DNA from 3 places in the Thermodesulfitimonas autotrophica genome. Region 1 is predicted to be linked to each of the others. Evidence: riboswitches for the same ligand, from Rfam matches in the RefSeq annotation. Region 1 holds a riboswitch; each other region holds the start of a gene.
The links. Region 1 has a riboswitch for cobalamin ahead of cobT (nicotinate-nucleotide--dimethylbenzimidazole phosphoribosyltransferase). Riboswitches for the same ligand answer to the same signal wherever they lie in the genome.

Region 2: it holds a riboswitch for cobalamin, as region 1 does, so the genes downstream of both, EDD75_RS00715 (S-layer homology domain-containing protein) here and cobT (nicotinate-nucleotide--dimethylbenzimidazole phosphoribosyltransferase) in region 1, are expected to answer to the same signal.
Region 3: it holds a riboswitch for cobalamin, as region 1 does, so the genes downstream of both, EDD75_RS07985 (energy-coupling factor ABC transporter permease) here and cobT (nicotinate-nucleotide--dimethylbenzimidazole phosphoribosyltransferase) in region 1, are expected to answer to the same signal.

Annotation. Positions count from the first base shown of each region.
Region 1 covers NZ_RKRE01000003.1:251,360-256,236, forward strand. Annotated here, with positions in the region: gene EDD75_RS08710 (carbon-nitrogen hydrolase family protein) at 1-785, opposite strand, end outside; gene EDD75_RS08715 (ferredoxin domain-containing protein) at 970-1,467, shown strand; cobalamin riboswitch at 1,549-1,760, shown strand; gene cobT (nicotinate-nucleotide--dimethylbenzimidazole phosphoribosyltransferase) at 1,909-2,973, shown strand; gene fbp (fructose-1,6-bisphosphate aldolase/phosphatase) at 3,068-4,216, opposite strand; tRNA gene EDD75_RS08730 (tRNA-Val) at 4,408-4,482, opposite strand; gene EDD75_RS08735 (histidine kinase) at 4,687-4,877, shown strand, end outside.
Region 2 covers NZ_RKRE01000001.1:138,866-143,742, forward strand. Annotated here, with positions in the region: gene EDD75_RS00710 (S-layer homology domain-containing protein) at 1-122, opposite strand, end outside; gene EDD75_RS00715 (S-layer homology domain-containing protein) at 140-1,699, opposite strand; cobalamin riboswitch at 1,864-2,050, opposite strand; gene EDD75_RS00720 (glycosyltransferase) at 2,242-3,528, shown strand; gene treY (malto-oligosyltrehalose synthase) at 3,549-4,877, opposite strand, start outside.
Region 3 covers NZ_RKRE01000003.1:113,739-118,615, reverse strand. Annotated here, with positions in the region: gene cbiQ (cobalt ECF transporter T component CbiQ) at 1-254, opposite strand, end outside; gene EDD75_RS07990 (energy-coupling factor ABC transporter substrate-binding protein) at 251-532, opposite strand; gene EDD75_RS07985 (energy-coupling factor ABC transporter permease) at 516-1,268, opposite strand; cobalamin riboswitch at 1,407-1,618, opposite strand; gene cobS (adenosylcobinamide-GDP ribazoletransferase) at 1,689-2,435, opposite strand; gene cbiB (adenosylcobinamide-phosphate synthase CbiB) at 2,439-3,407, opposite strand; gene EDD75_RS07970 (DUF3842 family protein) at 3,404-3,838, opposite strand; gene EDD75_RS07965 (translation initiation factor 2) at 3,986-4,261, opposite strand; gene EDD75_RS07960 (PHP domain-containing protein) at 4,312-4,877, opposite strand, start outside.

The DNA.
Region 1 (4,877 bases):
TGCCGGATATTTTTGAGGTATTCGCGGTCGATTTCCGCCGTGAGGATGGTTTCCTCCGGCCCGGCGCGGGCGATAACTTCTGCCCAGGGGCTCACCACCATCGAGTGACCGAAGGCCACGTAAGGGGCAGCCGGGTTGCGGGCTGGCGCTGCCCCCACCGTATAGATCTGGTTATCCACCGCGCGGGCCCGGAGTAAGAGCTCCCAGTGGGCCGGGCCGGTAATCATGTTGAAAGCTCCGGGGATCACAATAACCTCTGCCCCGCGGCGGGCCATCTCCCGGAAAAAGGCGGGGAAGCGGATGTCGAAGCAGATCGCCACCCCGATGGTTCCGAGGGCGGTGGAAAAAACCGTTGGCCCGCTTCCGGCGCTTAAGGTGGCGGATTCCCGGAAGGAAAAGCCGCCGGGAAGGTCGACGTCGAAGAGGTGGACTTTGCGGTGGCGGGCGATGAGCTTCCCTTCGGGATCGAAGACAAAGGAGGCGTTGTAAAGCCTGTCACCCTCTCGCTCGGGGATGCTGCCGCCGACGAGGTAGAGCCGCTCCTCCCGTGCCGCCTGGCTGAGCATTTGTAGGGCTTCACCGCCGGGGTAGCTTTCCGCGTAACGGGGAAAGAGTTCGGCGGCGTAGGGGCAGACGAACATTTCCGGCAGAGCCACAAGTTCTGCTCCCCGCCGGGCGGCGCGGTGGACGAGTTCCCTGGCCCGCGCAAGGTTTTCCCGCTTATCATGACGCACGTCGAGCTGACAGACCGCCACGCGGAACCGCGACGGGGGTTTTGCGGCCATCCTTCCCGCTCCCTGCATTTTCGTATGAGAGGTTAATTCGCGCCTTCCTTTTTATTTCCTGCCGGCAGGTGGATTATACCCTGCTTGCTGGCCCTTGACAAACGGGTCGCTACCGGCTAATCTTTTGGAAAAAATGGCGAGGGAGAAGCGCGTGGAAGAGATTGTGGCGCAGGTGGCCGGCTTCATGACGCTGGCGGCAAAAACGGCGCCGAAGTCGCTCGGGCAGGATTACCTGGTCACCCATACCCTCACCGGTGAAGCGGTAGGCCGCCTGGCCGACGCGATGGTGGCCTACGGGCGCGAGACCGGGAAGAAGGATTTCGACCGGGACGGGGAGAGTGTCCGCCGTGCCGCCGCCGTTTTCCTCATCGGGCTAAAGGAGGCGAAACCCTTGGGGCTTAACTGCGGTGCCTGCGGCTTTACGCGCTGCGAGGATGCGGCGCCGCACGCGGGCCCGGAGTTCCGGGGGCCGCAGTGCTTCTGGCGGGCGATGGACATGGGCATTGCGCTCGGTTCGGCCGTGAAAACCGCGGCGCTTTTCAACGTCGATAACCGGGTGATGTACCGCGCTGGCGTGGTGGCGCGGCGTCTCGGGCTCATCGACGCCGACGTTGTACTCGGGGTGCCGCTCGCGGCCACCGGGAAGAATATCTTTTTCGACCGGGTGCCGCAGAAAGAGTAAGGGAGACCGCTCTGCGTGTCGGGCCGGAACGAGCGGCTGGGCCCGCACGACGGAAAGCGGTCAGTGACAACCATCACCTTAAATAAAGTTTCCACAGCAGGTGCCCCGCCCAGCACGCAGACTTGGTGGGTGCTGGTGGGGGAGAATAGGGAAGTCCGGTGCAAGTCCGGCGCGGTCCCGCCACTGTAACGGGGAGCCAGACCGCAAGAGAGGCCACTGGTTAAAAGCCGGGAAGGCAGCGGTTCAGGGTGATGATCCGAAGCCAGGAGACCTGCCTGCTGTGCGCTCAGCTCCGGCGTGGCACCGGGGTCCGGCCTTGGATGATGGCAAAGTCCACGGCAGCGTGGGCTTTTGTTTTTTAGTTCTCCCCGGCCGCAGGCGCGGCTTAAGCGTGGGCGTGTTGCGGTCGTCAGCGCTAAATTTTAAGCGGAGGTGGTTTGCGTGCTTCTTTCCCAGACTATCGCGGCCATCGGGGAACTTAACCGGGAAGCGATGGCGCAGGCGCAGGCGCGGGTGGACAGCCTGCTTAAACCCCCGGGGAGCCTGGGGCGGTTGGAGGAGTTGGCGGTGCAGCTCGCCGGGATTACCGGGCGCCCCGCCCCGGAGATCAGAGCGAAGAGCGTGATCGTGATGGCGGGCGACCACGGCGTCGTCGCGGAGGGGGTGAGTGGGGCGCCGCAGGAGATCACCTATCAGATCCTGCCGCGCTTCCTTGACGGCACCGGCGGCATCGGGGTTCTGGGCCGCCACGTAGGTGCAAAGGTGGTGGTCGTGGATATCGGTGTAGCGCGAGAGGTTACGTGGCCGGGGGTTTTGGTGCGGAAGGTCCGGCCCGGTACGGGAAACATCGCGCGCGGGCCGGCGATGACGCGGGAAGAGGCGGTGCGCGCGGTGGAAACCGGCATCGAAATCGCGCAGGAAGAGATTGCGCAGGGCGCCGACCTTCTTGCGACGGGCGACATGGGCATCGGCAACACCACACCCTCGAGCGCCATTCTCTGCGCGCTGGCGGGAATTCCGGTGGCGGAGGCGGTAGGCAGAGGAACGATGGTGAACGACGCGGTGCTGGCCCGCAAGCGGGCAGTGGTGGCGGAAGCCCTGCGGGTGAACCGCCCGGACCCGGCAGACCCGCTTGACGTGCTGGCAAAAGTCGGGGGGCTGGAAATCGCGGGCTTAGCGGGAGTAATCCTCGGCGCTGCGGCCCGGCGGGTTCCCGTGCTGCTGGACGGTTTTATCACCGGCGCGGCCGCGCTGGTTGCGGCTGGTCTCTGCCCGCGGGCGAAAGACTTTATGATCGCCTCCCACCTTTCTGAAGAGCGGGCGCACCGCCATATGCTCGCGGCGCTGGGGCTCAAACCTTTACTTGACATGAACCTGCGGCTCGGCGAAGGCACGGGGGCGGCGCTGGCGATGCCGGTGGTCGAGGCGGCGGCGAAGATCCTGAGAGAGATGGCGACCTTCGGCGAGGCCGGGGTGAGTGACATGGAGCGGGATAAGCTTTTGTAACGTTGCCCGCCCTTCCGAAAGCAAAAGCAGCGGCCCTGTTGTGGGGGCCGCTGCTCCTCTTTTTCTAGATAATAGCTTTCTAGATAGCTGCGAGTTAGCTTTCTGCCTTTTGCTTTTCCTGTTCGGCCTTGGCCTTTTGGGCTTTAAGCATCCGGAGGTCAATGAACCGGTCTTTGAGCTTCTTCATCACCATCGGCATCGTGGTGTACTCCATTTCGTCAAGATGGAGCCGGTGTGGTTCGAAGGGACCGAGGTGGCGCATGTAATCGGCGATCAGGTTGCAGAGGTTGCGCGCCCGGTCGAAGGCCGGGTCGTCGAAGAGGTCCTGCGGTCCGACGAGCCGCCCGTTGGCTAACTGGAAGCCGAGCGCCACCACCCGCGGCGGGCCGTCAAAGCGCGTGGGCGTCGCTTGCCGGAGACCTACCGGCATCAGCGGGCCGCTGTGCGACCCCCGCATCCAGCCCGAAACCAGGTGCGGGTGGGCGAAGGGCTCTAAAACCTCGCCTAGCGCCGGGTAGCCGCTCTGGCACCGGACGATACAGACCGGGTCATCCTTACCCACGTAGCGCCCCGCCATAAGGTTGAGCCGCTGCGTGCTGGAAACGGCCGCGATCTGCCCGGTATCCTTGTGGAAAATCCGTTTGATCGCGTAGCGGCCGGGCGCACCGATGAAGACCAGCATATCGTAGATGTCTTCGGGGGCGTGGAACATGATCTTTTTGTCTTCGATAAGGTCGCGCACCTCAAAAACAAAGCCGTTGTGCATTTTGGGGTCGATTACCAGGCCGATGGTATTGAACGGGTCGGCGAACATCTTGTAAAGGGGATAGTTCCACGCGCCGGGCTCCGTCTTGTCCGCCATGAAGATAACAATCGGCTCGCTTTCGCGCTCCTCGACTTCCATTTCGGCCACGCCCGGCCCTAGGCCCTTGATATTACCCGAGAAAGCGTCAGCCAGGAGGTCCTGCCCGGCGCCGTAGAGCTTGAGCTTTTTCGCCACCTCCGTGCAGGCAACAAAGGTATCCCAGGCGAGCTGGTGGATCTCTCCGTTGTTGCGGCCGAGTTCGTGGGTGAGAATAAGGTTGATGTCATCCCCCACGTGGGTCACGTGGAAATCTATCAGTAACGGGCTGCCCGAGAGCACGCCCCGTGCTTTTTCTAACAGCTCCGGATGAACGCTTGAGTGACCGACATAACCGCCAACGTCTGCTTTGATTACCGAAACCGTAACCTTTCTACCCATCTGCTTTCTCCTCCCCCAAGCTTAAAAAGTGATAAACTAATTCTATGAATATGAGGTTTATTCCTCCTCAATTAGCGCCTTTTGCAGATTTTTTTCCGGGCTATCCGGGGGCCGAAGGAGGATAGCCGCCTGAGGCCGGAAGAAAAGAAAAAGGGACTATATGGGAGAGATAGCCCCTTTTACTCCTAAAATGGTGGGCGCGGGAGGTTTCGAACCTCCGACCTCGTGAATGTGAGTCACGCGCTCTCCCCCTGAGCTACGCGCCCTTGCTTTTATTCTACTATAAAAGCTCCGGGAAAAGCAACTGGAAATAACGCAACTTCTCTCTGGTTGCTGTCTCTATAGTGTTCACAGGAAAAGCGGGTTATGAGCCGTCTTGCCTGCGGCCCCACTCCCGAAGAATGTCGTTTACGGCCAAGGTATTTTATAGTATATTTTAAACAGATAGCCGGTTATTGAAAGGGTTGCTTATGGTTCGCTTTCTGAAAGAGGCAGCGGCGGACACGGCGACGAAAATGGTTCTTTTGCAGTTTCTGCTGTTGGGGTTGGTTGTGGCCGTCTGGCCGCATTTCTGGTTGGCGGCGCTTGTCCTGGCGGGCGTCAACTCCCTCACCTTCTTCTTTTTGCGACAGAGCGAGGCCCGGCAGCGGGCTACGCTGCG
Region 2 (4,877 bases), on a different contig from region 1:
CTGTCGGCCGGTGCGGTCGCCGCGCTTGCCTGGACGCCGCCGCAGGGCAGCAGCAGGTTCACCAACAGCAAAAGGGTTAACAAAAGGCAGAGCTTCCGCCCCGCTTTTCGCTTTATAGGCATCGCTATCCCTCCAAATTTCACGTTTTATCTCCTAATAATGCCGCTAGGCGGCTTAAAAGAACGGCTGCCTCCGCCCTGGTAACGGACTTAGTGAACCGGAAGCTCCCGTCGGGGTAGCCGGAAATCAGACCCGCGCCGCAGGCCGCCCCGACCGCCTCCCGCGCCCAGGCCGGGATCGCCGCCGCATCGGTGAAGGTGAGCGGCTGCGGGTTGAGCGCGCCGCCTTTCTTCGCGCACAGCCGTGCCGCTAAGACGGCCATCTCCCCGCGGCTTACCGGTCTTGCTCCGGCGAAGCAGAAACTGCCGGAGCAGGGGTAACCCGCCATTAGTCCTTCCCGCAAGACCACCGCTACCGCTTCCTGCGCCCAGGCGGGGATCTGGGCGGCGCCCCGGAATTTAGTCCGCAGGCGCTCTAAATCGGCAACCGTAGCCGGTGCCGGTTGCCACAAGCGCACCAGCATGGCGGCTACCTGGCAGCGGGTCACCGGTGCCGCCGGCCGGAAGGTTCCGTCGGGGTAGCCCGCAACGATGCCTGCGGCGGCCAGGCGGCCGATGGCCGCCGCGGCCCAGTGGCCCCGCAAATCGTTAAAGGATTGAGGGCCCGGCGTTTGGGTGCCGCCCTGCGTCCCGGCCGGCGGCGCGGCCGCGCTTTGCAGCGCCAGCGAGGCCCAGAGTACCCAGGTGGCGTCCATCGCGTTACCTGAGGTGCCCAGGCTGCCGTCGGGGTTCAGCGCCTTTTCCGTCAGGTAATCAACCGGGCTCTTCCCGGCGCTGCTCCGCCAGCTCGCGGGATCAATACCGAGCGTCTTGAGCGTCACGATCGCTTCGCAGGTGTCGATCACCGGGTCGTCCATCCCGGCGACGAAGCTCCCGTCGGGCTTTTGCTGCCGCCGCAGCCATTCTATGCCGTGGTAAATCGCTGCCTGTACCGTGGCGTCGTTCTTGCCGGAGTCCAAATAGTGGAGCGCCCGCACCGCTTCCGCCGTCGCCATAAAGTCGGCGTAGAACCCTGCACCGTCAGCGGAACCCCAGCTTCCGCAGGGCGGCGCGTCCGGTTCACGGTACTGGCTTTCTAAAATGTAGCGTTTTGCCGCCCCGGCATCCACTTGGGCGATCAGCCCGGTCCGCGCCAGGATCTCGCAAGCGGGCATGTTGCTATAAATGCTCAGCGGGCCGCTCTCCCCGAAGCCCTGGCCGGTCTGCCTCTCTTTGATCGCCTGCAGGAGCCGGTCCACCAAGTCTTCCCGCCCCAGCGCCCAGGCCGCTGCCAGGTCCTGGGCGAGGGTCTTCGCCCGTGCCGCCTGCGCCCGCGCCAGATCCTGCTCGATGCCGTTCAGCACCGCTGCCGTGAGTGTCACGCCGTTATGCCGCCAGCCGCTCACGTCCACGCCGGCTTGCTTCAAAATGTAAAAAGCGTAGGCCCCTACGCCGGCGTCGGCATTCCGGAAGCCGTTTTGCCGGTACTCGTTGGCGAGAAAGCGCACCGCCTGGGCGGTGGGGAGCGAAGGGAGTGCTTCGGCGCCGTTTGCCCCGGGCGCTAACCCGATCAGGAGCGTAAAAAGACAGGTAACCGCCAAAAAGGCAGCGCAATACCCCTTCCACGGGCCGTTTCTCACGTTCCATACCACCTTTAACTGCGAGAGTTTAAAGGAAATAGAGTGCATCACCCGAAAGGAACATTGGGGCTAAGGCAGGATGCTGCCGGAGACAAAGAAACCACCTCCCTATCCGCGTAGGTTGGGTTGGTCTGGCGAAACGGGCAGGTCTCCTGGCTCGGGCTCACCGCCGCCGCACGCCTTCCCGGGTTCAAGCCCAGTGGCCTTTTGTGCGGCGGCTCCCCCTCACAGTGGCGGGACCGCGCCGGATTTGCACCGGCTTCCCTTTTAACCTTTACCGTCCGGTAAAGGACCCGTTCCGGCGGTTGCCTTTTTTGGCCATAATATTACCATACCGTTTGGGGGCTGTCCATCGCTGAAATCTGTGGGCGCTGGCCGGGCTGGGATAGAGAATTTTCCTGTAGAAAAGAGAGTAACACTCGATTATATTAATGTAGGTGGGGAATTCCGGCCGGTTATCCCCAGGAGAATTTGCTTTATTAAGAGGTGGACAAACCGAAATTATGGCCCTTCCTAAGGAACTCCCGGTGGAGAAAGAAGCAAGCGATTTTCTTTCGGCAACAACAGAGACTCTTGAGGCCTATGCGGCCTTTGCCGGGGAGGAAATAATTGCGGACCTGCTGCGGCTCGGGGAGGAGCTGCGCGGGGTGCGCTTCCAGCAGGTCAACTCCACGCGGCTCGGCGGTGGGGTGGCGGAGATGCTCCGTTCCCTCATCCCGCTGGAGCGCGCGCTGGGTCTTGACGTGAGCTGGGAAGTTATCACCGGTGACCTGGCGTTTTTCAATTTTACCAAGCAATTGCATAATTTCTTGCAGGGCCGGCCGGGAACGATCGATATCCTGGGGGTTAAGGCGTACTGGGAGACTAACCGGGCCAATTACCGGTTGCTTGACGAGCGGGCAGATGTAGTTCTGATTCATGATCCCCAGCCGGCGGGGCTGATCGCTTTTGTGCCTCCGGAGGTGCGGCGGCGGCAGAAATGGCTCTGGCGGTGCCACATCCAGATTGACAAAGAGGGTTGTTTGATGGTTGATTTTCTAAAGCCCCTGGTGGAGCTTTACGACGCGGCAATTTTCTCCGCGATGTCTTACATCCCCAATTGGCAGGTTCAGTCCTTCATCATCCTGCCGTACATCGATCCCCTTTCCGAGAAAAACCGGGAGCTGAGTGAGACAGAAATCCGGCAGGTTTTGGATAAGTACGGCCTCGCCGATCCTACTCAAAAGCCGCTCATCTTGCTCGTTTCGCGGTTTGATCTTTTCAAGGGGCACTGGTACGCTTTGGAGGCCTTTAAAGAGGTCCGGCGGCAGAAGGAGTGTCAGCTCCTCTTCGTCGGCGGGACAGCGAGCGACGACCCGGAAAACGAACGGATTTTCGCGGCGCTGGCGGAAGAGGTTAAAAAGGTGCCGGATGTTTGCTTGCTCAACCTGCCCCCGGATAGCCACCGGGAGATCAATGCGCTCCAGCGGGCCGCTACGGTGATTCTGCAACCTTCGACAAAGGAAGGCTTTGGCCTTACGGTTACGGAGGGGATGTGGAAAGAGAAACCGGTTGTGGCCACTAATGTTGGCGGTATCCCCGCCCAGATCGCCGACGGCTACAACGGTTTCCTCGTCGCTCCGGGCGAAGCGGGTATCCGCGAGATGGCGGCGCGCATCCTCTATCTGCTTGAACACCCGGTGCAGGCGCAGGTTATGGGGCGGCGCGCCCGCGAGACGGTGCGGGAACGCTTCCTTATTACCAGGGGCCTTTGGGACGAGCTGATGCTCGTGAAGAACCTGCTGCGGTGAGTTTTGCGCGGCGCAAGTTTTTAATCTGCCGTTAAAAGGGCTACCGGAAAAGAACGAAAAACATCCGCCAGGTAGAGAGTGTGTCCCCCTTCAGGGGTGGAGCCGCAGTGGGGCGAGGGAACGTACCGCAAGCTCTCCCCGGTGAAAATGTTATACCATTCTTCCGGGGCGCTTTCCGGGAGAAGGAGGCGGTCGTCATTCCAGGTTGCTGCTCCCAGCGGTGGTTGCCGTGCGGGCAGTGCTGGTGCTTCGGGATTTCTCAGGCCGGTGCGGGACTGTTGCTGAAGCCGCACTAGCAAGCGCGGCACCGCTACTACGACCCACTGGTTCCCTTTTTGGCGGATAAAGGCGCAAACGTGCTCCCGCCGTAAGCCGGCGACGGTGAGCGGGAGATAGGCGCCACCGGAAAAAAGTTCTAAGTGGTCCCGGCGGAAGTGGAGGGCTTTGTAGATAGTGTAAAGCTTGATGCGCCCGTCTTTCCAGGAAGCCAGCAACTCCTGCACCAAGCTTAACTTGCTGCGGCTTTTTTCGTCCTTTTGCAAGCCCTGCAAGAGAGCGCTGTGCCGGGCAAAATCTACCGGGCGCCGGTTGTCGGGGTCGACCAGGCTGAAATTCCAGACCTCCGTTCCTTGGTAGAAGTCGGGGATTCCGGGCGTGGCGATCTTGAGGAGAGCCTGCGCGAGGGAGTTCAAGGCGCCGTAGTAAGCGACTGTTTCTTCAAGGGCCTCAAAGTCGGCGCGGAAAAGGTTGCCGGATTCGGGGGCCAGGATTGCCGTGAGAAACTCGCTCAAGGCCTGCTCGTACTCCGGGTCGGGGTCAAGCCACTCAGTGCGGACCTTTGCTTCCCGGGCGGCCTTGGTAACGTAAGCCGCGAGCCGAACCTTAAATTCCGCCTCTTCTTTCTCGTCCAGCGGCCAGGCGCCCAGGAGCGTCTGGTAGATGAACCACTCCGTGTTAGCGTCAGGAACGGGACGGCCTTTAACTACCGGTTTCTTCCGTCGGTTCCACTGCTGCCATAATTTGAATTTTTCTACCCATATTGCGGGGATTTCTGAAAGGACGCTAAGCCGGGCGCGCACGTCTTCACTTCGCTTCGTATCGTGGGTAGAGGTGGCATTGAGGGTGTGGGGCCAGCGACGCAGGACCGCCGCGTTGCGCGCGTGAAACTCACTTACCGCAAGCCCGGATGTTCCGGGATCGCCGCCAACCTCGTTGAGCGCGAGGAGCCGGTTGTACCGGTAAAGGGCCGTATCTTCAAAACCCTTAGCGGTTACCGGGCCCGTGAGTTGTTGCCAGCGCATTACGAAGTGGCGGTGCTCCTCTTGTTGCGCCGGCGATAACCGGGGCCA
Region 3 (4,877 bases), 140 kb from region 1:
CCCACGGTCACCACTAGCGCCAGCACACCAGGAAGCAAAAAGCCAAAGGGTAAAAGCAACAAGCGGAGCAAAAGGCAGAACGGCACGCCCGCGGCTAAAACCAGCACCACCGCCGCAAGGATGGTGGCAAGCGCCACCGCCGGTCCCCCCGTGAGTACGAGCCCTAGCGCCACCGCCGCAAAGGCGAGCTTCAGCGCCGGGTGGACCGCGCGCAGGCGGTTATGGTGGGCCCAAAAGTCAAAGGCGAGCATCATTCCCTGCTCCTGCGCCCCTTCAGGTAGCCGAGGTAGTAAAAGACAAAGCCGCTGCCCGCCGCCGCCTGCACCGCGAAGAGGAGGCTCTCAATCTCGCCGCTCGGCGGTTCCCAAAGCGGTTTGCACCAGGGCTTGTAGTCCGGCTTGATCTCGCTTACCACCTTCTCGGCCTGGTCATCCGCGCCGCCAAACTCCGCTCCTCGCTGCACATAAAGCGGGAAAACGGTCAGCGCCACCACTAAAAGCAGCAAAACGAGATTCTTAGTTCCCAGCGACACTCGCCTTCCCTCCCTCCGGCAAAATACCAAGCATCGCAAGCTCACTCCGGCCATGCCGCGCCAGCAGGTTGAAGACCACGACCGTGAGGAGCCCCTCGCTCACCGCCAGCGGCACCTGGGTTACCGCAAAGATTCCCATAAACTTCAGGAAGGGCCCCCAGATGCCATCCTGCGGGAAAGCCAGCGCCAACTGCAGGGAAGTCGTCACGTAAGTCAAAAGATCGCCCAGCGCGGCGGCGGCGAAAACCGCCCAGGAAAGCCGCAAAGGAGCAAGCAGCCGGTAGACGCCGTAGGCTACGAAGGGCCCCACCACCGCCATCGAGAAGGTGTTGGCGCCTAAGGTGCTCAGGCCCCCGTGCGCCAGCAAAAGCGCCTGAAAGAGCAACACGATCGCCCCCAAAACCGTCATCGGCGCCGGCCCGAAGAGCACCGCTCCCAGGCCCACGCCGGTCGGGTGGGAGCAGCTTCCCGTCACCGAAGGCAATTTGAGCGCCGAGAGAACAAACGTGAAGGCACCCGCCAGCCCGAGCAACATCTTTAGCCGCGGTTCACCCGCCACCCGCTGCCGGATCGCCACCAGCCCCCACACAAAAAACGGGAACGCTAACGCGTACCAGAAGAGACACCACTTCAGCGGCAAAAAACCCTCCATAATGTGCATCGCGTAGGCCGGCGGCGGCACGGCAAGGGCCACCAGCGCCAGACATGCCCATAACTTATAAGGATCGCGTTTCAACCCTGATCACCCTCCTCGAAAAAGACGTTCAACCTTATACCGACCTTAATAAAAACTAAAAACCCCGGTCGCTTCACGCCTAACCGGGGTCAAAACGGCATAAAAACACCATTTCGCGACCCCCTTCCCGCGAAGGACGTCGGAACACCGCTTGGGGCAGGTCTCCTGGCTTCCGTTCCTCGCCACCTCTAACCTTCCCGAGTCCATAAGAACCCAGTGGCTAATCTTAGAGGTGGCTCCCGGTTACAGTGGCGGGGCCGCGCAGGATTTGCACCTGCTTCCCTATTCTCCCCGCCCAGCACGCAGCAAGTCTGCGTGCCGGGTAGGGCACCCCGGCGGTTCAAGCCCTATTCAGTTTGGGAGTTATTATAAAGCCTCAGCCGCATCGAGTTCAAGAACCAGGTGGAGAATGGTCAGATTTCAGCAGCGAACGGCCAACCCTACCGCCAAAACGAACACTTCTAACACCTCGTTAACCGCCCCGTAAGTGTCGCCCGTCAGCCCGCCCAGATGTTGCTTGAAGAAGGCTCCCATAAAGAGTACGAGCATTAAAGCGGCCAGCGCGAGGCATAAGCCCGCCCATCCCCTAATAAGGAAGGCGATCCCGAGAGCAAAAACCGTCGCGGCCACCGTTTCCCGCCACGTAGTGTAATCCTTATAGATCCGCCCCTGGCCTTGCGGCCGTGCGTAGGGGAAAAGAAGGATCGCCCAGACCATCCCCCACCGGCTCACCACCGGCGCCAGTAAAAGGAGGTGCCAAGCACCGTCTAAAGACGCCAACAGGGAAAAGCGGAGCAACAGTAGCGTAATCCCGCCCATCACGCCAAAAGCGCCGACCCGACTATCCCGCATGATCGCCAGCCTCCGGGCAGCGTCCCGCCCGCCTAGACCGTCAACCGTATCGATAAAACCGTCGACGTGCATCCCACCGGTCAAGAGCAGCCCCAGCGCGACTAAAAGAGCCGCTACCACCAGCGGCGGGAAGATAAGCCCCGCCAGGTAGTAAACGCCCACAGACAAACCGCCGAGCAGGAAGCCGACTACCGGAAAGAATGCTGCTCCCCGGCCCAAAACCGCGGGTTCAAAGGGGACATTACCCACCGGCAGGCGGGTCAGGTTCTGCACCGCCAGCAGGAAGGATAAAGCCAGCCCGACCAAAAACCTCATTGTTTACCAACCAACCCCAAAGGCAACCAAAGCGCGCAGACTCACCCCTACAAGCAGCGCCATCCCTGCCACTACGTAAAGGAGCCGCACAGCAGCCGCAATATGCTCGGGGTGGAGCTCCCCGAGCGGATCGCCAAGATACGGGCGAAAGCTTGGGACGCCCTGATAGGTCGCCGGACCACCGAGGCGTACCCCTAAGAAACCCGCCACTGCGGCCTCAGAAATACCGCTGTTCGGGCTCGGGTGCTTCTGTCCGTCACGCCGGATCGTCCGCCAAACCCGCCGCCAATCTCCCCGTAGTAAAACCGCGGCAAGAATGAAGAGCCCTCCGGCCAGCCGCGCCGGAAGAAAATTCGCTAGATCGTCGAGCCTGGCCGCCGCCCAGCCTAGGTAGTGGTACCTTTCGTTGCGGTATCCCACCATCGAATCGAGCGTGTTCACGGCCCGGTAGGCAAGTGCCAGTGGCGCCCCACCGATAAAAGCGTAAAAAAGCGGCGCCACCACCGCGTCCACCGTATTTTCCGCGACGCTCTCTACCGCCGCCCGCACCACGCCCTGCACGTCCAGCGCCGCCGTATCCCGTCCCACAATCGCCGCCACCCGCTCGCGGGCTACCGGAAGATTACCCGCTACAAGGGGGCGCCGCACCGCCCCCGCCGCTGCCGCTAACCCCTTAAGTGCCAAGGTCGTGGCGACTATGTACACCTCGGCCGTCAGCCCCAAAACTTGATGCCACCGCGCGAGAACCGCCAGTCCCAACTTTACAGCCCAGAAAACCCCTACCGGCAGCAGGAGCGCGAGAAAAACGCCTCCAAGCCGCAAAGCAAATGGCCGCCGGGCAAAACGGCGGATAACTTTTTCTAAAAAAACGATAACCCGGCCGAAAAAGCGCACCGGGTGGGGTAACCAGTAAGGATCAGCAATCAGGAGGTCTACTATAAACGCGGCTACCACAACAACTGCCGTTTTCATCCAGACTCCGCCGTAAACCCCGGAAAGAAAAGCTCTTTCACCCGGTTAACCAACTCGTTGATTAAATGGGGTAGGGGTTCGCCCCGGTAACCAACCAGCTCAATTTGCCCGCGGATTAAAGGAAGAAGAATTTTCGGCGCCGCACAGGAGGCCACCGCTTCGGCTATCCGCGGCGTCACTTCGCCGAGCATACTGTTCGGCACCAAGATACCAAGGGGGCCGACAACCAAATCAACGCGCGGCATATTCCAGACGATGGCGTTCTCGCCACTTGCCCCCTCGTTTGCCCCCGCTTTCAGCATCACCGACGTTGCCAGGGCGTTCGTGCCGAGGGCCAGGATTTCCACGTCTTCCGGGAGTTCCCGCCGCAGTTTTTCGGTGATGTGTTTGCCGATGCCGCCTCCCTGACCGTCGATGACTGCAATTCGCATACCCTGTCCCCTTTCAGGGACCAATTATAACACAGGGAGACAGCAGAAGAAAAGGCCTCCGGCGAAGCCTGATCAGCTGTCAGCATTTTAATTTGTTAGAAATAATTCCCAGGTTGTGTATAACTTTGTGAATAAATTTTGTAGCGGTTACGAATTTTGGCTTTCGCTGGAACGCAACCTGGATTCGAGTTCGATGATCTGCTGGTTTTTCTTTAAAAGCGACCGGGCATAACGCGCGTTCGCCCGCTGCAGGCGCCGGTTTTCTTTTTCCAGCCGCTTCAGGAAAAGGTTCCGCTCGGCCTCAACCTTTTCGAGAAGGTGAAGCAGCACCCTCCTGCTCAGCCGCACCTGCGCTAATTTCTCCTCCGTCTCCCGCAACCGCACCTTGAGCCTGCTGATTTCCTCCTCCTGGAACAAGAGCAAACCCTCCCTCTCCTTCGGCCCAGTTCCAGGAATAGTATTATGCCAAACTGTCAAAATTTAGACGTGTTCCTGGCTGCCCGGTAAAGCCTTTCCACCGCGCTATACCCAACCACCGCCGTCCCTAAAGGATACCGGCGGTCCGGCCCGTGATAGTCCGAACCGCCGGTTACAATCAAGCCGTACCGCGCCGCCAGTCCCCGGAAGTACTCTTCCTGTTCTGGAGCGTGTTCTGGGTAAACCGCCTCAATCCCGCAAAGCCCGGCAGGCACCAATTCTTCCAGCAGGTCCGCACCCCCACTTACCCCTGGATGGGCGAGCACGGCCGCACCGTTAGCATCCCTGATCAGCTGGACCGCATCGACCGCCCGGAGCCGCGCCCGCGGCACGTAGGCAGGACAGCCCCGGCCAAGCCACCGGGCAAAAGCCTCTTCTACCGTCCGGACAACCCCCTTCTGCACCAGCAAAAAAGCAATATGCGCCCGGCCAACCACCCCGGAAGCTAAGGCAGCGACTTCTGGTAGGGTAACCGGAATGCCGTGGCTCTTGAGTTTCGCGACTATCTTTGCCGCGCGGGCTTGACGCTGCTCAGCCAGCCAGGCCAACTTAGCCCGCAGCG